Regions from separate parts of the Mesorhizobium sp. M0771 genome, predicted to be linked through region 1. Evidence: predicted binding sites of a transcription regulator. Region 1 holds the regulator's gene; each other region holds the start of a gene.
What was found. The regulator PhoB, encoded in region 1, activates phosphate uptake and scavenging genes when phosphate is short. The targets are predictions, from matches to a motif close to TGTCATNNANCTGTCAT.
Positions count from the first base shown of each region.

Region 1 (7,011 bases):
GAGATGTTGCGCATGTCGATCAGTGGCGTACCGGTGGGAGCAGTTTTTTCCATAATCGTTCCTCCCTAGACGCGCTTGCGGTAGACGGTGTCGAGCCAGACGGCGATGACCAGGACAGCGCCAACGACAATGCTCTGCAGCGGCGAGTCGATGCCGAGCAGCACCATGCCGGATTGCAGCGACTGCATCAGTAGCGCGCCGAGCATGGCGCCCATCACCGTTCCGGCGCCGCCCGCGAGCGACGTGCCGCCGATGACAGCGGCCGCGATCACCAAAAGCTCGTCCAGTGTGCCCAGCGCATTGGTTGACGCATTGAGACGGGCCGACGAGATCGCCGCGCTGATTGCAGCCAGCACACCCATGATCATGAACACCTTCATGGTCACCCAGCGCGTGTTGATGCCGGCGAGTTCCGCTGCCTCCGGATTGCCCCCGATGGCGAAGACATAGCGGCCGAAACGCGTGCGCTTGGTGATGAACGTCATGATGATGCCGACAATCACCGCCATTAGCACCGGTATGGCGATGCCATGCGCGATGAACAGCCCGCCTTCGGGAACGGTGATGCCGTTCTGCTGTGCGTACTGGCGCACGATGCCGATCGGCCATGGATAGGAATTGGCGATCCACACGGCGCCGAGGATGGCCGCGCAAGTGACCACGCCAAGCAAGGTCTCGGCCCAGACGGGGCGCAGTGGAAAGCTGAAGCGCTTGCGCTGTGAGCGACCGTTGAGCAGCGCGAAGGCGACCGCCGCGCAGGCGACGATGCCGACGATCCAGCTGGCAGCGGCGCCAATCGAGCCGCGTGGTCCGCCGCCCATCAGCTGGAAGGTGGCGTCGAGTGGCGCGACCGTGCGCCCGCTGGTGATGAGCCATGCCATGCCACGCCAGACCAGCAGGCCACCAAGCGTCACGATGAAGGCCGGAACCTGCATATAGGCGATGATGAAGCCCTGGAACGCGCCGATCAGCAGACCAAGCACCACGCCGGCGGCAAGCGCGACGACCCAGAGCCAGGGGTTTCCAAGCTGGAAGCCGATGACGCGAATCAGGAATTCGGCCTGTGCCACGCCCATGATCATGCCGATCACGCCTTCGACGGAGCCCACCGAAAGGTCGATGTTGCGCATGACGATGACCAGTACCATGCCGGTCGCCATGATCGCGACCGAGGACGTCTGCACCGACAGGTTCCAAAGATTGCGCGGCGTCAGGAAAAGCCCACCCGACAGGATATGTATGCCGACCCAGATGACCAGCAGCGCGCCGACCATGCCGAGCATGCGCGTGTCGAGCTCGGTCGCTTTCAGGAACCGGGCGACCGCGCCGAGTTCAGACGCTCGTGCCGTATCGGCCTGCGGATTTGAGGTCGTGTCGGTCATGATGTCCTCCAGCGGCTTGCCGTCTGGCGCGGATGCCGGACCACAGCCTAGAAGTTTGCCGCCGATGGCGGAAACACACAATTCTCGTAGAGAAAACGCCGCGGCTTGACAACCGCGGCGCCTCATTTCTTCAAGTCGTCGAGATCAGTTGCAAGCCGCGACGCTGCCGGCGGCGACGCCTGTGCAGACTTCGTCCTTCTTGATCCAGCCGGCGTCGATGACGACGTTGAGGTTGTCCTTGGTGATCGCGACGGGGGTCAGGAACAGCGACTTGACGGTGTTGCCGCCAGGCGTGGTGAAGTCCTTGGCGCCGGCAATGTCGCCCGTCTTCTTGCCATCGGCAAGCTGCGAGGCGATCTCGGCGGCGTTCTTGCCGAGTTCGCGCGCGTCTTTCCACACCGACACCGTCTGCGTGCCGAGCGCGATGCGGTTCAGGGCGGCATGGTCGCCGTCCTGGCCCGAGACCGGAACCGTTCCGGCAAGGCCCTGCACCGTCAGCGCGGCGACAACGCCGCCGGCGGTGCCGTCATTGGCCGCAACCACGGCATCGACCTTGTTGTCATTGGCGGTCAGGAACTGTTCCATGTTCTTCTGGGCGTTGGCCGGCAGCCAGCCATCGGTATAGGCCTCGCCGACATTCTTGATCTTGCCCGAGTCGATGGCTTCCTTGAGCACTTCCATCGAGCCCGAGAACAGGAAATCGGCATTCGGATCCGAGCCCGAGCCCTTGATGAAGACATAGTTGCCTTCGGGCTTCGCCTTGAACACTTCGCGGGCCTGCATGCGGCCGACTTCCTTGTTGTCGAAGGTCAGGTAGAAGACGTCCTTGTTCTCGATCAGGCGATCATAGCCGACGACCGGAATGCCTTCGTCCAGCGCCTTCTGCACCGCCGGGCCGATGGCCGAGGCGTCCTGCGCCAAGATGATCAGCGAGTTGGCGCCCTGCGAGATCAGGCTTTCGACGTCGGTCAGCTGCTTGCCGGGATTGGACTGCGCGTCGGCCGAAATGTACTTGTCGCCGGCGGCTTCGATCGCCGTTTTCATCGCCGCCTCGTCGGTCTTCCAGCGCTCTTCCTGGAAGTTCGACCACGACACGCCGATGACCTTGTCCTTCGCCTGCGCGACCGACATCAGCGCCAGCGACATGGCGACACCCGCCAGCATGGCGGCTGCAAATCTGTTCATTATAACCCTCCCTGCGCCGCCCACGGCGCGACAAAACCGGCCCGAAGGCCTGCACAAAGAGGCTCCATTTTTTCGAGCCTCGAAAAAATACTGGTTCAATGATAAGGCACTGTCAACATCGATTATGATGGATTCTGATGGCGTTGCCGCATTTTTTCGAGCTCCGCAATAAACAATGACAGGGCTGCCGGCGTCTGCCAATATTTGGCTGGTGCCGTCGAACGCCTTCACTATCATGAGGCGCGAGGAGGCCGGGAGGAAAACAAATGTCGGTTGGGATCCGCCACGACGATCTGCGCCGTCGCAACCGTGCGATGGTGATTTCGGCCGTGCGCCGGGCCGGCCAGCCGTCGCGGACCGAGATTGCGGCGACCACCGGCCTCAGCCATTCGACGATATCGGCAATCTCGTCTGATCTAATTCAAGAAGGCATCCTGATTGAAGGCAAGCCTGGCGAGACCGGCTCGCTGAAACGCGGCCGGCCGCAGGTCGGCCTTGGCCTCAACCCGGAAGCGGCGGCGGTCATGACCGTGGTGCTGTCGCTGAACTTCCTCTCCGTCACCGTCATCGACTATGCCGGCCAGGTGGTCGCGGAAGAACAGCGCCGGCTCGACACGCTGACCATGCCGCGCGACGAGCTGATCGGCGAATGCGTAGCAATCGTCGGGCGGCGTCTCGCGGACCCGGACCTCGATGTCCAGAGCATCGCCCGCATTGCCATGGGCATCCAGGGCATCACCGATTCGCAGGCGCGGGCCATGCTGTGGTCGCCAATCACGCCACTGACCGACATTGCCTTCGCCGACATGTTGGAAGCGGAATTCGGCATTCCTGCCACCATGGAGAACGACTGCAATATGATGGCGGTGGCCCTGCAATGGCGCCAGCCCGAGCGCTACCGCGACAATTTCATCGCGATCCTCTTGTCGCACGGCATCGGCATGGGGCTGGTGCTGAAAGGCGAACTGTTCACCGGCACCCATTCCTCGGGCGGCGAGTTCGGCCACATGATCCACCGTCCGGGCGGCGCGCTCTGCCGCTGCGGGCGGCGCGGCTGCGTCGAGGCCTATGCCGGAAACTACGCCATCTGGCGCAGCGCCAAAATGATGGGCGAGGATGCCGAGCCGGTCGATATCGGCGACGCTGATATGCGCGCACTCGCCGCGCGCGCCCGCGAAACCGATGGCCCGGAGCGCGAAGCCTATCGCAGGGCCGGTGAGGCGCTCGGCTTCGGCCTCGGCAGCCTGTTTGCTCTGATCGATCCGGCACCCGTCGCCATGGTCGGCGTCAGCGCCGCCGCCTTCGACCTGATCGAACCGGCATTGCGCGAAGCGATCGCCCAGACCGCCGGCGGCCAGCACTCGAAATCGATCTCCTTCGACACCGAGCCCAACGAGCTGCCGCTGATCCGCGAAGGCTGCGCCATGCGCGCGCTCGGCTTCGTCGACCAGGAGATTTTCGCGCCGGGCATTCAGGCGAAATCCGGCAAGCATGTCGCCTGAATGGCCGGCAACGGCGCGACGCGCAGCATCCTAGTCTTCCCTAATAGCGTAGCCGGCGCCGCGAATGGTACGGATGACATCCGGCATGCGGCCGTTGTTGACGGCCTTGCGCAGCCGCCCGACATGCACGTCGACGGTTCGCTCGTCTATATAGATCGTCTCGCCCCAGACATTGTCGAGCAGTTGGCTGCGCGAGAACACGCGGCCGGGATGGCGCATCATGAATTCGAGCAGCCGGAACTCGGTCGGTCCGAGCCTGATCTCGCTCTTCTTGCGGTAGACCCGGTGCGATTCTCGATCGAGCACGATGTCGCCGACCTTGAGCACGCTCGACAGCACTTCCGGCTTGGCGCGGCGCAGCAGCGCTTTCACGCGCGCCATGAACTCCGGCGTCGAGAATGGCTTGACCAGATAGTCGTCGGCACCGGTGGACAGGCCGCGCACGCGGTCGCTTTCCTCACCGCGCGCGGTCAGCATGATGATCGGCAGCCGCTCGGTTTCGGGCCGCACTCTAAGCCGCCGGCAGAGCTCGATGCCGGAAACAGCCGGCACCATCCAGTCGAGCACCAGGAGATCGGGCACGTTTTCCTGCAGGCGGATCTCGGCCTCGTCGCCGCGTGTCACCACCTCGACCTGATAGCCTTCGGATTCGAGGTTGTAGCGGAGGAGCACGCCTAGTGGCTCCTCGTCCTCCACGACCATGATGCGTGGCGCGATCATATGCAGTTCACCCTCATCAGGCCGGCGTGGCCATCGCCGTCTCGTCCTGCTTCGGACGATTGGCGGGCAATTGCTGGCCGGTCAGCACATAATACGCATTTTCGGCGATGTTGGTGACATGATCGCCGATGCGCTCAAGATTCTTGGCGCAGAACAAGAGATGCGTGCAGGCGGTGATGTTGCGAGGGTCTTCCATCATGTAGGTCAAGAGCTCACGAAACACGGACGTGTATTTGACGTCGATGCGCTCGTCGTCATTCCTGAGTTTTGCAAGCGCTGCCGCATCGGTGGCGGCATATTCCTCGACGACGCCTTGCACCTGGATCAGCACCAGTTGCGCCATGGCGTCGATGGAGTGCGAGAGGTCGCGCGGCGTGACGCTCAAGCCCACGGTGCCGACGCGTTTGGCGATGTTCTTGGCGAGGTCGCCGATGCGCTCGAGGTCGCCCGCCATGCGGATCGAGCCGACCACGGCGCGCAGATCGTTGGCCATCGGCTGGCGCTTGGCGATCAGCGTGATGGCGCGGTCGTCCAGTTCGCGCTGGCGCGCATCCATGATGGCGTCGTCGGAAACGACACGCTGTGCCAGCGCATTGTCCGAATTGAGCAGCGCCCTGGTCGAGCCGCTGACCATCGAGCCTGCCAGATCGCCCATGTCGCGGATCAGCTTGCTGATCTGCCCGAGCTCTTCATCGAAGGAGGCGACGGTATGTTCACCCATGATCTTGGTCCTCGTGCCTGAAAATTCACCCGCCGGACGGCTCAGCCGAAGCGGCCGGTAATGTAGTCCTGGGTGCGCTTGTCGTCGGGGTTGGTGAACATCTTGTCGGTGGCGCCCTCCTCGACGAGATAGCCGAGATGGAACATCGCCGTGCGCTGCGACACGCGCGCCGCCTGCTGCATCGAGTGGGTGACGATGACGATCGTGTAGTTCTGGCGCAGTTCGTCGATCAGCTCCTCGACACGGGCGGTGGCGATCGGATCGAGCGCCGAGCAGGGCTCGTCCATCAGGATCACCTCCGGCGACACGGCGATGGCGCGCGCGATGCACAGGCGCTGCTGCTGGCCGCCGGACAGGCCGGTGCCGGGCTCCTGCAGGCGGTCCTTGACCTCGTTCCAGATCGCCGCCTTCTTCAGGCTCTGCTCGACGATCTGGTCCATGTCGGACTTGCGCTTGGCCAGCCCATGGATGCGCGGGCCGTAGGCGACGTTCTCGTAGATCGACTTCGGGAACGGGTTGGGTTTCTGGAACACCATGCCGACGCGGGCGCGCAGTTCGACGACATCGATGTTCTTGTCGTAGATGTCGTCTTCATCGAGCGTGATCTTGCCGGTCACCCGCGCCAAATCGATGGTGTCGTTCATGCGGTTGAGGCAGCGCAGGAAGGTCGACTTGCCGCAGCCGGACGGGCCGATCAGCGCCGTCACCTGGTTCTGACGCACGTCGAGATTGACGTCGAACAACGCCTGCTTCTCGCCGTAGAAGACGCCGACCTTGTCGCCGCGCATCTTGATGACTTCGTTCGACTTGGCGTTCATTTTGTCGCCCACTGCATTCTCAAGGGACTGTTCGGTCATGATGTTCATACCAAATTGCCTTTTTTCTACCAGCGCCGCTCGAAGCGGCGCCGGAGCACGATCGCGGTGATGTTCATGGCCATGAGGAAGACGAGCAGGATGATGATGGCGCCGGACATGCGCTCGACAAAAGCGCGCTCAGCCTCGTTTGCCCACATATAGATCTGAACCGGCAGCGCGGTCGCCGGATCGAAAGGCGTCGTCGGATAATCGGCGACGAAAGCGACCATGCCGATCAAGAGCAGCGGTGCTGTCTCGCCGAGCGCACGCGCCAGGCCGATGATGGTGCCGGTAAGGATGCCTGGGGCGGCAAGCGGCAGGATGTGATGGAACACCATCTGCATCTTGGAGGCGCCGAGACCTAGGGCCGCCGAGCGGATCGACGGCGGCACCGCGGCGAGGGCGGCGCGCGTGGCGATGATTATGGTCGGCAATGTCATCAAGGTCAGCACCAGGCCGCCGACGAAGGAAGCCGAGCGCGGCATGCCGAGGAAGTTGATGAACACGGCAAGGCCAAGCAGACCGAAGACGATCGACGGCACCGCCGCGAGATTGTTGATGTTGACTTCGATCAGGTCCGTAAAGCGGTTCTTCTTGGCGAACTCCTCCAGATAGATGGAGGCGGCGACGCCGATCGGCAGCGC
Region 1 is NZ_JAMYPC010000020.1:51,655-58,665, forward strand. Features, by position in the region: gene NKI05_RS25615 (ATP-binding cassette domain-containing protein) at 1-53, opposite strand, end outside; gene NKI05_RS25620 (sugar ABC transporter permease) at 66-1,382, opposite strand; gene xylF (D-xylose ABC transporter substrate-binding protein) at 1,527-2,567, opposite strand; gene NKI05_RS25630 (ROK family protein) at 2,834-4,069, shown strand; gene phoB (phosphate regulon transcriptional regulator PhoB) at 4,100-4,789, opposite strand; gene phoU (phosphate signaling complex protein PhoU) at 4,806-5,510, opposite strand; gene pstB (phosphate ABC transporter ATP-binding protein PstB) at 5,552-6,376, opposite strand; gene pstA (phosphate ABC transporter permease PstA) at 6,394-7,011, opposite strand, start outside.

Region 2 (7,011 bases), on a different contig from region 1:
ACGGCGCGATTGGTGATCTTGCCCCTGTGGACATTGAGGCCGTTGCGCAAATGGTGGTCGTCGACCAGCGCCTTCAGGCCCTTGTCGGCCAGCTGCAGGCCATAATGCAGCGTCGCGTTGTTGAGCGCGTGCGCCGAGGTCACCGGCACGGCGCCCGGCATGTTGGCGACGCAGTAATGGATCACGCCGTCGACCTCATAGGTCGGCTCGGCATGGGTGGTGGCGTGCGAAGTCTCGAAGCAGCCGCCCTGGTCGATAGCGACGTCGACCAGCACCGAGCCCTTCTTCATGCCCGACAGCATTTCGCGGGTCACCAGCTTGGGTGCAGCAGCACCCGGGATGAGCACGGCGCCGACGACGATGTCGGCCGAGAAGCATTCTTCCTCAAGCGCCTCGACTGTGGAGTAGCGGGTGTGGACGCGGCCGGTAAAGAGGTCGTCCAGCTGGCGCAGGCGCGGGATCGAGCGGTCGATGATGGTGACGTCGGCGCCGAGGCCGACCGCCATGCGGGCGGCATGCAGGCCGACGACGCCGCCGCCGAGCACGGTGACCTTGCCGGGCAGCACGCCGGGCACGCCGCCGAGCAGCACGCCGCGGCCACCATTGGCCTTCTGCAGCGCGGTCGCGCCGGCCTGGATCGACAGGCGGCCGGCAACTTCCGACATCGGCGCCAAGAGCGGCAGGCCGCCGCGGTCGTCGGTTACGGTCTCATAGGCGATTGCGGTGACGCCGGACGCGAGCAGGCCCTTGGTCTGCTCCGGATCCGGGGCCAGGTGCAGATAGGTGTAGAGGATCTGGCCGTCGCGCAGCTGCGCCCATTCGTTGGGCTGCGGCTCCTTGACCTTGACGATCATGTCGGACTTGGCGAACACGTCGGCGGCGGTCCTGGCGATGGTGGCGCCGGCGGCGCGGTAGGCATTGTCATCGGCGCCGATGCCGGCGCCGGCGCCGCTTTCGACCAGCACTTCATGACCATGCGCGACATATTCGCGGACGGAGCCCGGCGTCAGGCCGACGCGGTATTCGTGGTTCTTGATTTCCTTGGGGCAACCGACGCGCATAGTCTTCTCCTGATCCGGCCCTTCGGGCTCGTTCCCTGTATCAACCGAGTGAACCACAAATCGTTGCGCAGGTGTTTGCGAATGCGCTTGCGCGGGGTCACGCGTTTCGATAATCGTTGCGCGAAATCAAGGAAATTTCGCAGGAATCACGAGAAATGCCGCTCGACAGGATCGATATCGCCATTCTCGAGGCACTGCAGAAGGATGGCCGCATACCCAATGCGGCGCTCGCCGAAAGGGTCGGCCTGTCGCAGTCGGCCTGTTCGCGCCGGCTCGACAATCTGGAGAAATCCGGCACCATCCGCGGCTATCACGCCCGGCTTTCGAATGCAGCGCTCGGTCACCAGATGACGGCGATCGTGCACATATCGCTGTCGGGACAGTTCGAAAAGACGCTGTCGGATTTCGAGGCGGCGATCAAGCGCTGCCCGAATGTGCTGTCGTGCCACCTGATGTCGGGCGAATACGACTATATCCTGCGCATCGCCGCCAAGGATCTGGTCGACTATGAGCGCATCCACAAGGAGTGGCTGTCGGCGATGCCGCATGTGACCAAGATCAACTCATCCTTTGCCCTGCGCGAGATCGTCGATCGGACCGCCATGGGAATGAAGCCGGAACTGGCTTAACGCCACAAACATACTCGGACGTCCTTCCCGATATAGCATGCGCCTTCGCGGCGAAGTTCTTCCCAGCGTTCATCACCGTGGGTGGCGCGAATGTCGGAGTTTGCATAGCCCGCCCAGACATCACCGTCCTTGTAGACATCCGCCCAGTAATCTTTAGACATTTCACCAGCGCCACTATGCGGATCAGGATAGTCGATCCCTGCAAAAACTTGCTTCGGTCCCTGGATATTGAAATCGCCGCCCTGCTCGATTTGATAAGAGCACCTTCCGGATATGCGGGTCTGACCGCCAACAACAAGCAGGCAGCGGCCCCATTTGTAGCCGCTCGGCAAACGATGCCGTGGTTGCGCATGCAAAGGCGAAAGGGAAAACGCAATTGCGAGGGTAATTGCTATGGTTCGTCCGATCATCTCGCCACCCGTTGCGAAGCAGCCAATTCAAGAGCGGCTCGACACTGTTGGATCCGCCCGAAGCGCATGTCGAAGCGGTTCGCTGCAGCATGGTTCCCTTAAAGAGTATTTATCGACCACGTCGGATTTTTGTCACGTAACATTTGTGTTGCTACACGGCGGTCAACCGGCCTCGATGCGGCGATAAAGTGCTGCCCAAATGTGCTGTCCTGCCACCTGATGTCGGGTGAATACGACTACATCCTGCGCATCGCGGCGAAGCACCTCGTGGGCTATCAACGCATCCACAAGAAGTGGCTGTCTGTTATGCCGCACGTGATGAAGATCAGTTCGTCCTTTGCCTTGCGCGATTGTTGATCGCGCGGCGATGGAGAAGAAGCGGAGAGGCTTAGGAGCTGAGTAGCGGAGTGCACGGAATTGTGCTTAAAACAAATAAAGTGGATACTAGAAAAGCCGCTGAAGAGGTGAAGATAATCGCCGACAGTGCCAATGACATGGCCCGATTGATTGAGCTTCCGTCTGCAGGTGCGCTACACGCGCGCACCGGAGATCCGCTTGTCTTTCTGAAAATTCTGTTCAGTGTGTATCGCCGCATTCGTTTGTTGGCCGAGTATAAAGATGCCGGTAAGGCGGATATTCCTCAGTTGCCTGGGAATGACACCAACGGCGATCTTTTCTAAGCGTGATATTTATGAATATGTGCGATCACACGGAGGGTCTCTGAATCTCATCACGCTAGGCTTTTAATACCTCGGTCACCAGTTGGTCCATCGGGATGTCGTGCGGCTGCGGGTAGATGGTGGGGATGCGCTGCAGTTCGTAGCCGACGCCGATGACCAATGGCTTGAACGGCATGGCAGCCAGCGTGCGGTCGAAGAAGCCACCGCCATAGCCCAGGCGGTAGTTTCGCGGGTCGATGCCGACGATCGGCGAGATGACGATGTCGGGCAGCACCGGCTCGCCTTCGGCCGGGATCGGGATGTTCCAGATGCCTTTTTCCAGCCGGTCGCCGGGCACATAAGCGCGGAAGATCAGCGGCTGGCCTTTCTCGATCACGATGGGCAGCGCCGTGCGGCCGCCGCGTTCGTTGATCGACGCCATCCACGGCCGCAGGTCCGGCTCGCCGCGAAACGGCCAATAGAGGCTGACCATGCGGCCGGCAATGTCGCCGATTGCCGCGTCGAGCCCTTCGGCGATAGCCCGCGACATCGCCACCCGCGCATCGGCGGAAACCGCCAACCGTGCCGCGATCAGACGCTCGCGCTCGGCCTTGCGCCAACGGCGCACATCGGTCCAGTCGGTCAATGGCGCGCGAAATTCCGGATCGAGTTCGTGCATGAAGCAAGGTGGCGAAGAATATTGCGCCCGCCCTTTGCCATCTTTGTCATCGTCGTTGGCCATGCTTCACTCCCGTGGTTCCAGCCCCTGCAAGGCTATACCCGTCCATGCTTGCCGACATAGGCATTCGCGACATCCGGCGACGAGTCCTGGGCAGCCTTAAGCGGCAATCTAGCTCGCCCCGACATTGTTGCGGTGCACAAAAATCACTAGATAAAGGGAGACAAACAGGGGTGAATGCGATGAGTGAAACCAGCCATCATGTCGTTGTCGTCGGCGCAGGGTTCGGCGGTCTCGAACTCACCCGGGCGCTGGCCGGCGCACCCGTGCGCATCACCATGATCGACAAGCGCAACCATCACCTTTTCCAGCCGCTGCTCTACCAGGTGGCGACCACCTCGCTGGCGACCTCGGAAGTCGCCTGGCCGATCCGTCATCTGCTGCGCAAGCGCGAGGACGTGACGACCCTGCTCGGCAACGTCACCGGCGTCGACCGTCCAGGCAAACGCGTGCTGCTTGAGGACGGCAGTTCTGTTCCCTACGACACGCTGGTGCTCGCCACCGGCGCGCGTCATGCTTATTTCGGCCACGACGAATGGGAGCCTTTCGCGCCCGGGCTGAAGACGCTTGAAGACGCAACCACCATTCGCCGGCGCATCCTGCTCGCCTTCGAGCAGGCCGAGCGCGAGACCGATCCGGCCAAGCGCCAGGCACTGCTGACACTGGTCATCGTCGGCGGCGGCCCGACCGGCGTGGAGCTTGCCGGCACCATTGTGGAACTCGCGCATGAAACGCTGCGCGGCGAATTCCGCAACATCGACACGCGTGAGGCGCGTGTGGTGCTGGTCGAGGCCGGAGACAGGATCCTAGCCAATTTCGCGCCAAAGCTGTCCGACTATGCCCGCAAGGCGCTGGAGCGGCGGGGCGTCACGGTCGAGCTTGGCCGCGCCGTCACGCGCCTCGATGCCGAAGGCGTCGTCTTTGGCGATACGCATCTGCCGGCGCGAACCATCCTGTGGGCCGCCGGCGTAGCGGCTTCGCCCGCGGGAGAGTGGCTGGGCGCGCCGGTGGACCGGGCGGGCAGGGTTATGGTCGAGCCCGATCTGACCGTGCCGAACAGTCCGGAGATCTTCGTCATCGGCGACACAGCGCATGTCTTGCGGCCGGACGGCAAGCCGGTGCCAGGCGTGGCGCCCTCCGCCAAGCAGGAGGGCAAGCATGTTGCCGCGACGATCAGGGCGCGGCTGGCCGGCGATGGCGCGCCTCGCCCTTTCCGCTACAAACATGCCGGCGACCTGGCGACGATCGGCAAGTGGGCAGCCGCGATCGATTTCGGCTCGATCAAGCTCACGGGATGGCTCGCCTGGTGGCTGTGGGGCGTGGCGCATATCTACTTCCTGATCGGCTTCCGCAACCGGCTGTCGGTGTCGCTTAGCTGGCTATGGATCTATTTCACCGGCCAGCGCAGCGCGCGGCTGATCACCCAGGGCGATGATAACAAGGGCTGAGGTTCTCAACCGCGGCCAAAGGATATTCATCCAGCCGTCACCTTTAGCTGATCGACTGACTTCCCGATGGACATGGCCGGTTTTCGGCGCGAAGCTTCCGCTCGGGGCTGGGATCTTGTCACGTCGCTGGGAAGGAAAACCAATGCCGCATCTCAATTACCCCGTCTCCCGCCGTAGTTTTCTTGCCGGTACGGCCGCCAGCGGGGCGCTGATCATGCTCCATCCGTTTTCCGCCCGCGCGCAGGCCAATCAGGCGCATCTGAGGATCATGGAGACCACCGACATCCATGTGAATGTGCTGCCTTACGACTACTACGCAGACAAAGCCAACGACACGATGGGCCTGTCGCGGACGGCCTCACTGATCGCGGCGGTGCGCAAGGAAGCCACCAATGCGATGCTGATCGACAATGGCGATCTTTTGCAGGGCAATCCGATGGGCGATTACATCGCCTATGAAAAGGGCCTCAAGGAAGGCGATCTGCATCCGATCATGAAGGGCATGAACCTGCTGGGCTATGAATGCTCGACGCTCGGCAATCACGAGTTCAATTACGGCCTGTCGTTCCTCGACAAGGTGCTGGCCGGAGCCAATTTCCCCTTCGTCTGCGCCAATCTGATCCGCGGCACCGAGCTTGCCGCCAACCCGCGCGACGACAAGCTCTACCTCAAGCCCTATGTCATCCTCGACAAGAAGATCAAGGACGGGTCGGGCGTCGAGCAGCCGATCAAGATCGGCATCATCGGCTTCGTGCCGCCGCAGATCATGGTCTGGGACCTGAAGAACCTGGAAGGCAATGTCAGGACGCGCGACATCGTCGAGGCGGCCAGGGCATGGGTGCCGCAGATCAAGGAGGAGGGCGCCGACATCGTCATCGCGCTCTCGCATTCCGGCATCGATATCAAGCAGGGCGACGGCATGGAGAACGCCTCCTTCTTCGTCGCCGGCGTCGAAGGCATCGATGCGGTGTTCACCGGCCATCAGCATTTGGTCTTCCCCGGCAAGAAGGATTTTCAGGCGCTCGATGGCGTCGACACCGAGAAAGGCACGCTGCAGGGCAAGCCCGCCGTGATGGGCGGTTTCTGGGGCTCGCATATGGGACTGATCGATCTGCTTCTGGAACGGGACGGATCGAAATGGCGCGTAGCCTCGGCCACATCTGAGGCAAGGCCGATCTACGAGCGCGTCGACAAGGCAAACAAGCCGACGGTGGCGGACGACCAGCGCGTCGTCGATGCGCTGAAGGCGGACCATGAGGCGACACTTGCCTATGTCCGCCGACCGGTCGGCAAGACCTCGGCGCCGCTCTATTCCTATTTCGCGCTGGTCGCCGACGATCCGTCGGTGCAGATCGTCAACCAGGCGCAGAGCTGGTACCTCAAGGACATATTAAAAAGCACGCAGTGGAAGAACGTGCCGCTGCTGTCGGCGGCGGCGCCCTTCAAGGCCGGCGGGCGCAACGGCGCCGACTACTATACCGACGTGCCGGTGGGCGACATCGCCATCAAGAACGTCGCCGACCTCTATCTCTATCCGAACACGGTTCGTGCCGTCGAAATCACCGGCGCGCAAGTGAAGGAATGGCTGGAAATGTCGGCCGGCATTTTCAGGAAGATCGAGCCGGGCAAAGCCGACCAGGCGCTCATCGACACCGAATTCCCGTCCTACAATTTCGATGTGATCGATGGCGTCAGCTACGGAATAGACCTGTCGCAGCTGCCGAAATACGATGCCAAGGGTGGCGTCGCCAATGCCGGCTCGAACCGCATCGTCGGCCTCAGCTTCGACGGCAAGCCGATTGATCCGGCAGCGAAATTCGTCGTCGCCACCAACAATTACCGCGCCGGCGGTGGCGGCAATTTCCCCGACATCAATGCCTCGAAGATCATCTACGAGGCGCCGGACACCAACCGCGACGTGATCGTGCGCTACGTCGTCAGCGAAGGCACGATCAACCCCTCGGCCGACGACAATTGGTCGTTCACGCCGCTGCCCGGCACCAGCGTCGTGTTCGAGACCGGCCCCAAAGCGAAGGATTTCATATCTGGGGTGAAATCGCTCAAG
Region 2 is NZ_JAMYPC010000005.1:142,462-149,472, reverse strand. Features, by position in the region: gene ald (alanine dehydrogenase) at 1-1,061, opposite strand, end outside; gene NKI05_RS09900 (Lrp/AsnC family transcriptional regulator) at 1,217-1,690, shown strand; gene NKI05_RS09895 (hypothetical protein) at 1,687-2,100, opposite strand; partial or broken gene NKI05_RS09890 (Lrp/AsnC ligand binding domain-containing protein) at 2,275-2,457, shown strand; gene NKI05_RS09885 (hypothetical protein) at 2,508-2,780, shown strand; gene NKI05_RS09880 (5-formyltetrahydrofolate cyclo-ligase) at 2,836-3,501, opposite strand; gene NKI05_RS09875 (NAD(P)/FAD-dependent oxidoreductase) at 3,681-4,946, shown strand; gene NKI05_RS09870 (bifunctional 2',3'-cyclic-nucleotide 2'-phosphodiesterase/3'-nucleotidase) at 5,089-7,011, shown strand, end outside.
Region 2: the regulator PhoB is predicted to act here: its motif matches at 4,971-4,987, upstream of NKI05_RS09870 (bifunctional 2',3'-cyclic-nucleotide 2'-phosphodiesterase/3'-nucleotidase).

Region 3 (7,011 bases), on a different contig from region 1:
CTGGCACATTCCAAACTGCGCAACGCCTCGTTCGGGCCGGAAATCCTGATCGGCGACCTGCCGGCCGACGTCAGGGGCTCATCGCGAATCTATCGCGACAGCAATTTGCTGTGGGAAAAGCCGTTCCTGTCGGGCGAAGCGAACATGTCGCACACAATCGCCAATCTCGAACATCATCACTTCAAATATTCGGCCTTCCGCCAGCCGGGCGACGTGCATGTGCACATGTTCGGCACGGCGACGCTGTCCTTTGCCGACGGCATCAAGACTCAGGCCGGCGACGTGTTCGAGATCGAGGCCGGGGATTTCGGCCTGCCGCTGCGCAACCCGCTGGAGATCGAGCAGCCGGTGAAGGTGGCGGTGAAGGCGCTTTGAGACGTAATCTCCCCTTGAGGGGGGAGATTGGCAGCGCCCACCGTCAATAAATATCGAAGTCGAAATACTTGGCCTGGATCTTCTTGTAAGTGCCGTCGGCGACGATGGCGTCTATCGCCGCATTCAGCTTGTCGCGCAGCGCCGTGTCTTCCAGGCGGACAGCGATGCCGGCTTGCGTCTCGGTGCCCTTGACGTCGCCGACAAGCTTGCAGCAGCCTTCGCTCGCCTTCTTCAGCCAGTCCATCAGCACGAACTTGTCGGAGATGACGGCGTCGAGACGGCCGTTCTGCAGGTCGGTGATCGCCTCTTCCTGGGTGGGGTAGAGTTTCGCCTCGGCGCCGGCCTTGCCATAGGCGTCCTGCGCATAGTCGGCCTGGGTGGTCGAGGCCTGCGCGCCCACCGTCTTGCCGGCAAGGGCTGCCGGTTCGGTGGAAGTGAGGTCGCTGTCCTTGGGCGCCACCAGCGCCAGCGGCGTCGTGTAGTATTTGTTGGTGAAGGCGACCTGTTTCTTGCGCTCCTCGGTGATGCTCATCGAGGCGATGATGGCGTCGAACTTTTTCGCCTGCAGCGCCGGGATGATGCCGTCCCAGTCCTGGGTGACGATCTCGCACTCGACCTTCATCTGCGCACACAGCGCATTGGCAATGTCGATGTCGAAGCCCTCGATCTTGCCGTCCGCGGTGATGGTGTTGAAGGGCGGATAAGCGCCCTCGGTGCCGATCTTCAATTTCTCCTGCGCCTCAGCCAGCGAGCCGGCCGATATCACCAGCATGGCAGCGCCCGCTGCCGATATGATCCATCTTGAAATCTGCATTTTGGTTCCCCTTGCGCGCCGTTCTCTTGCCGGCCACCGAAAGGCAGCCAAGCATGGTGAGGCAGCGCAGGCAAGTATTTTGCCTGACGGTGATCGAAGGTTCAGCCGGCGGGGCGGAAATGCTTGGAGAGCTTGAGGCCTTGCGCCTGGTAATTCGAGCCGAGATCGGTGCCGTAAAGCGCCTGCGGCCGCTTCAGCATGTGTTCGTAGACCAGCCGGCCGACGATCTGGCCGTGGTCGAGGATGAACGGCACTTCGTGGCTGCGCACTTCGAGCACCGCCCGGCTGCCGGTGCCGCCTGAGGCCGAATGGCCGAAGCCCGGATCGAAGAAGCCGGCATAGTGAACACGGAATTCGCCAACCAGCGGATCGAAGGGCGTCATCTCGGCGGCGTAGAGCGGCGGCACGTGCACGGCTTCGCGGCTGACCAGGATGTAGAACTCGTCCGGGTCGAGCACCAGTTCGCCGGCGCCGCTCTTATAGAGCGGCTCCCAGAAATCGACGGCATCCTGGGCGGCGCGCTTGTCGACATCGACCAAGCCGGTGTGATGCTTGCCGCGATAGCCGACCAGGCCGTTCTGGTCGCCGTCAAGATCGATCGACAGCGCAATGCCGCCGCCGGAAATGTTGGGCGGCTCGGTCGCCACCAGCATCTCGGCGCGGTGCAATTCGTTCAGTTCTGCCTCCGACAACAGCGCGTTGCCGGTGCGAAAGCGGATCTGCGACAGCCTCGATCCGGCGCGTACGACGATCGGGAAGGTGCGTGGACTGACTTCGAGATAAAGCGGCCCGTGATAGCCGGGGGCGATCTTGTCGAACTCATGGCCGCGATCGGTCATCACCCGGGTGAAGATGTCGAGCCGGCCGGTCGAGCTCTTCGGGTTGGCCGAGGCCGACACGTTTGCGGGCAGCGCCAGGCTTTCGAGCAGCGGCACGATGTAGACGCAGCCGGTTTCCAGCACCGCGCCCTCGGCGAGACTGAACTCATGCAATTTCAGCCGGTGAAGCTTGTCGGCCACCAGATGATCGGGACCCGGCAGGAAGGAGGCGCGCACGCGAAAAGCCTTGTTGCCGAGCCTCAGATCGAGGCTCGCCGGCTGCACCTGGTCGACATCGAGCGCGCGCGGCGACTCCAGCGCGCCGGACTGAAACAGCGCGGAAATGTCCTGATCGGGAAGAATGCCTGTCTGCCGCAAAAGGCTGGCTCCGCTCCAAGGTCGGTCTCTTTGTGGCAGGTTCTTGCCGCAAAACCGCTGGATATTATTGCGGAACCTGCCTGGTACAAACCTCTTAATGAAGCCGGCAATTGACGCAAGCGCAGGTGAGGTCTAAAGGGTCGTTATCCCGTGGTGATTTGGCCGGTCGGCTTGCAGCCACGTTAAACAAGTCGCTAAAGGACCGTCGGGCCGCAAGGCCATATGGACCGGTTGCGACTTTCGCGGCCGGTTTTTTTGTGTCTGGAACAAAAGCGATGAGCACCAAGAAGCGTAACTGGAAGCCTCAGACCGCACTCGTGCACGGGGGAACACTGCGTTCACAGTTCGGCGAGACGTCGGAAGCGATGTATCTCACCCAGGGCTATGTCTATGAAACGGCGCAGGCCGCGGAAGCCCGTTTCAAGGGCGAGGAGCCGGGCTTCATCTATTCGCGCTACGCCAACCCTACCGTCGACATGTTCGAAAAGCGCATGTGCGCGCTGGAGGGTGCCGAAGATGCGCGCGCCACGGCGTCCGGCATGGCGGCGGTGACGGCAGCGCTCCTGTGCAGCGCCAAGGCCGGCGACCATATCGTTGCGGCGCGCGCGCTGTTCGGCTCCTGCCGCTGGGTGGTGGAGACGCTGGCGCCGAAATACGGCATCGAGGCAACGCTGGTCGACGGCACCGACATCGCCAACTGGGAAAAGGCGGTGCGGCCGAACACGAAACTGTTCTTCCTGGAAAGCCCGACCAATCCGACGCTGGAAGTGGTCGACATCGCAGCGGTGGCGGCGCTCGCCACCTCGATCGGCGCCAGGCTGATCGTCGACAATGTCTTTGCCACGCCCTTGCAGCAGAAGCCCTTGCAGCTCGGCGCCCATATCGTCGTCTACTCCGCGACCAAGCACATTGACGGCCAGGGACGCTGTCTCGGCGGCATCATCCTGTCGGACAAGAAATGGATCGACGAGAATTTGCACGACTATTTCCGCCACACCGGCCCGAGCCTGTCGCCGTTCAACGCCTGGACGCTGCTCAAGGGCCTGGAGACGCTGCCGGTTCGGGTGCGCCAGCAGACGGAAAGCGCGGCCAAGATCGCGGATTTCCTGGCAGGACGGCCGGAAATCGCCCGCGTCATCTATCCCGGCCGCGCCGACCACCCGCAGGCCGACATCGTCAAGAAGCAGATGACGGGCGGATCGACGCTGATCTGCCTCGACGTCAAGGGCGGCAAGCAGGCGGCCTTCGCCTTGCAGAACGCGCTCGACATCGTGCTGATCTCCAACAATCTCGGCGACGCCAAGAGCCTGATCACCCATCCGGCGACCACCACGCACAAGAACCTCAGCGACGAAGCTCGCGCCGAGCTTGGCATCGGGCCGGGAACGCTCAGGCTGTCGGTCGGTCTTGAGGATACGGACGATCTGCTGGAGGACGTTGCGCAGGCGCTGAAGGCAGCCGGATAGGCCGCGAGGCGTCACGCTCCCGACGAAACCTCTTCCAGTTCGGCCGTCTTGGTGCCGATGGTCATGGTGTTGCCGCGCCAGTCGACGGCGCCGCTCAGCCAGCCGCGCGCCCAGATGGCGGGAAGCATCATGTCGCGGACCATCATCGCCGGGACCATGCGCAGCGACAGATGCCAGCCCTTGGCCGCGGCCAGCGCGCATTCGGGAATGTAGGCCGCCGTCAGCACGGCCATCACCGTGGCCGGCAGGCTGATGCCGGCACTTGCGGCCGCCACCAGCGCCAACGCCAACGGCACGGCGACGCCGGTCAGGATCTCGGGTGCGAAAAACAGTGGGAAGGTGACGCGGCGCAACCGCGCCCAGCGCGCCTGGCGCGACCAGATGTCGGCAAGTCGGCGCTGCCCCAGTGGTTGCTCGAAAGGCGAGGCAACGAGATTGACGTGCAGGCCCAGTCCGTTGACCAGCTTGGTTGCAGCAGCATCCTCGGCGATCTCGGCGGCCAGCGCGCGGATACCGCCATTGGTATCGAGCATCGGCTTGTTCCACAGCATGCTCTTGCCCTGGGCAAAGCCGAGACCGAGCGCCTCGCCGGCATATTGCCAGCGCGCCTGCAGCGTGTTGAGGAACGCGCATTCGACCTCGGCCCAAAAGCCATCCGGCCGAGAGCCGATCGGCGTCGAGCAGATAAGCCCGGTATTGGTCCGCCAGGCCGCCATCAGGTGCTGGACGTAATCCCTTGGCATCAGCACGTTGGAATCCGCCAGAATAACCCAATGATAGCGCGCCGCTTCCCAGCCCTTGACGCAGTTGTTGAGCTTCGGGTTGCTGCTGACGCGGTCGTCGCCGATCAGCAGCCGGGCCGGCACGTTGGGAAACAGGACGATCGCCCTGTTTATCAGTTTGACGACGGGATCGTCGGCGTGAGCGACGCAGAAGATCAGTTCGTAGCGCGGCCAGTCGAGCGAGAAGGCTCGCTGCAGCGTCTCTTGTGTGAACGGCTCCACGCCGCGCGACGGCACGACGATCGAGACCGGTGGCTGCTCGCCGGACGGCGGAGGGATAAGGCGACGCGCTTGCAGTTTCGACGAAGCAAGCAGGATGCTGGCGAGATTGGAAAGAAGCAAAGCGGAGGAAGCGAAGGCGGCTGTGAGAGCTGGTTCCATCGAGATCTGGTCACTCCGGAAAGGCCGCTCGCGGCTGCTTTGTCAGTCGACAGATGGGCCTTGAGTCGCCGGCAAGGTTTGCGCACACCAACATTGTCATGTGTCACTTAAATGACATTGTTTGTCGGCACTGCGCTTTGAGGCTGGCAGGACATGCCGCTCTGCGCGTATCAAACCGCATGGCGCGACAAATGTTCCCTGCTGCGCAACGGGAGCAGCCCATGTACCGCGCCGTCACGCGCAACATCGAAGTGCAGGTCAGACCGTTCTACCTGGAGGACCGCTCGGACCCGGCGGAGAACCGTTATGTCTGGGGCTACCAGGTGACGATCGACAACCAGTCGGACGATTTCGTGCAGCTTATGGCGCGTTACTGGCACATCACCGACGGCAGCGGCCGGGTCGAGGAAGTGCGCGGCGCCGGCGTGGTCGGCGACCAGCCTGAGCTCAATCCCGGCGACAGCTATCAATACACGTCAGGCTGCCCGCTCTCGACGCCCTCCGGCTTCATGGTCGGCCACTACACCATGCGCAACAAAAAGGGCGAGACGTTCGACGTCGCTATTCCCGCGTTTTCGCTGGATCTGCCGGGGACCCGACGGACGGTGAATTAGGGGTTTTCTCCCCGTCACTATACGGGGAGAAATGCCCGGCAGGGCAATGAGGGGCAGCGCCAGAGTCATGAGGTTATCTTCCACGCACATGACCTAGGCTATGCGCGGCCATTCACCAAAGTTCGCGCTGCCCTCATCCGCCCTTCGGGCACCTTCTCCCCGTGAACGGGGAGAAGGAAGAGATGCTACTGAGTTGCAAACTCCGCCGGGTCGAAGTCGTACTGCTTCGAGCAGAACTCGCAGGCGACGTGGATGCCGCCATCTTCGGTGCTGTCCTTGATCTCCTGCGCGGAAAACCCCTCGAGGATGCCGCGTATCTTGTCCCTTGAGCAGGAACATTGGTCGGCGACCGGCACGCCGCCGAAGACGCGCACGCCATGTTCGTGGAACAGCCTGTAGAGCAGCCGCTCGGCGCCGATGGTCGGGTCGATCAGCTCGGTCGGCTCGATGGTGCCGAGCAGCGCCACCAGCTCGCGCCACGAATTGTCGGCCGGCTCCTGCGTCACGTCACGCGGATCGCCGTCGCCGCCCGAAATGTCGGGCACGCGCATGCGCTCGGGTGACTGCGGCAGGAACTGCGCCAGGATGCCGCCGGCGCGCCACTGCTCACGAGCGCCGCCGGGACCTGGCGTCAGAAGCTTGGCCACCGACAGCCTGAGGTCGGTCGGGATCTGCTCCGACTGGCGGAAATAGGTGCGCGCGGCGTCCTCCAGCGTCTCGCCGTCGAGCTGGACGATGCCCTGATAGCGCTGCGTGTGCGCGCCCTGGTCGATGGTCAGCGCCAAAACGCCGCTGCCCAGCAGCGTCTGCTGCGAGGTCTGGCCTGCGGCCACCAGGGCCTCCAGCCGGTCGGCGTCGAAACGCGCATAGGCGCGCAATGCCGAAGGCGTGGAGAAATCCGCGACCAGCATGTCGACCGGGCCGTCGGTGCGGGTCTGCAGGATGAACTTGCCTTCGAATTTGAGCGAGGTGCCGAGCAGCACCGTCAGCACACAGGCTTCCGCGAGCAGGCGGGCGACCGGCTCGGGATAGTCGTGACGGTTGAGGATGGCGTCGAGCATCGGCCCGAGTTGCACGGTGCGGCCGCGCACGTCGAGCGGGCCGACCTCGAAGGGTACGACATGATCGTCGCCGGCATAGCCGAACTCGCCGAGTTTGGGGTGATGTTCAGTCACTTGATGCGTTTCCAACATGACAAAGCTCCAGGGCGCGGCCATGCGGCCCGGAGGGGTGCATGCGTCCAAACGCGCTTGATTTGCGTGATGGGGCGCAAATAGGCATCGCGCCGCCCCGGATCAAGCGCTTGGAGATCAAGCGCCTGGAGATCAAGCGCCCAGACACCAGGCCAAAACCGCCTTCTGGGCGTGGAGCCGGTTCTCGGCT
Region 3 is NZ_JAMYPC010000014.1:65,836-72,846, forward strand. Features, by position in the region: gene araD1 (AraD1 family protein) at 1-375, shown strand, start outside; gene NKI05_RS20825 (ABC transporter substrate-binding protein) at 419-1,189, opposite strand; gene NKI05_RS20830 (2'-deoxycytidine 5'-triphosphate deaminase) at 1,291-2,385, opposite strand; SAM riboswitch at 2,526-2,603, shown strand; gene NKI05_RS20835 (O-succinylhomoserine sulfhydrylase) at 2,661-3,851, shown strand; gene NKI05_RS20840 (ceramide glucosyltransferase) at 3,863-5,014, opposite strand; gene apaG (Co2+/Mg2+ efflux facilitator ApaG/CorD) at 5,236-5,628, shown strand; gene NKI05_RS20850 (Hsp33 family molecular chaperone) at 5,814-6,845, opposite strand; gene argF (ornithine carbamoyltransferase) at 6,954-7,011, opposite strand, start outside.
Region 3: the regulator PhoB is predicted to act here: its motif matches at 5,115-5,131, upstream of NKI05_RS20840 (ceramide glucosyltransferase).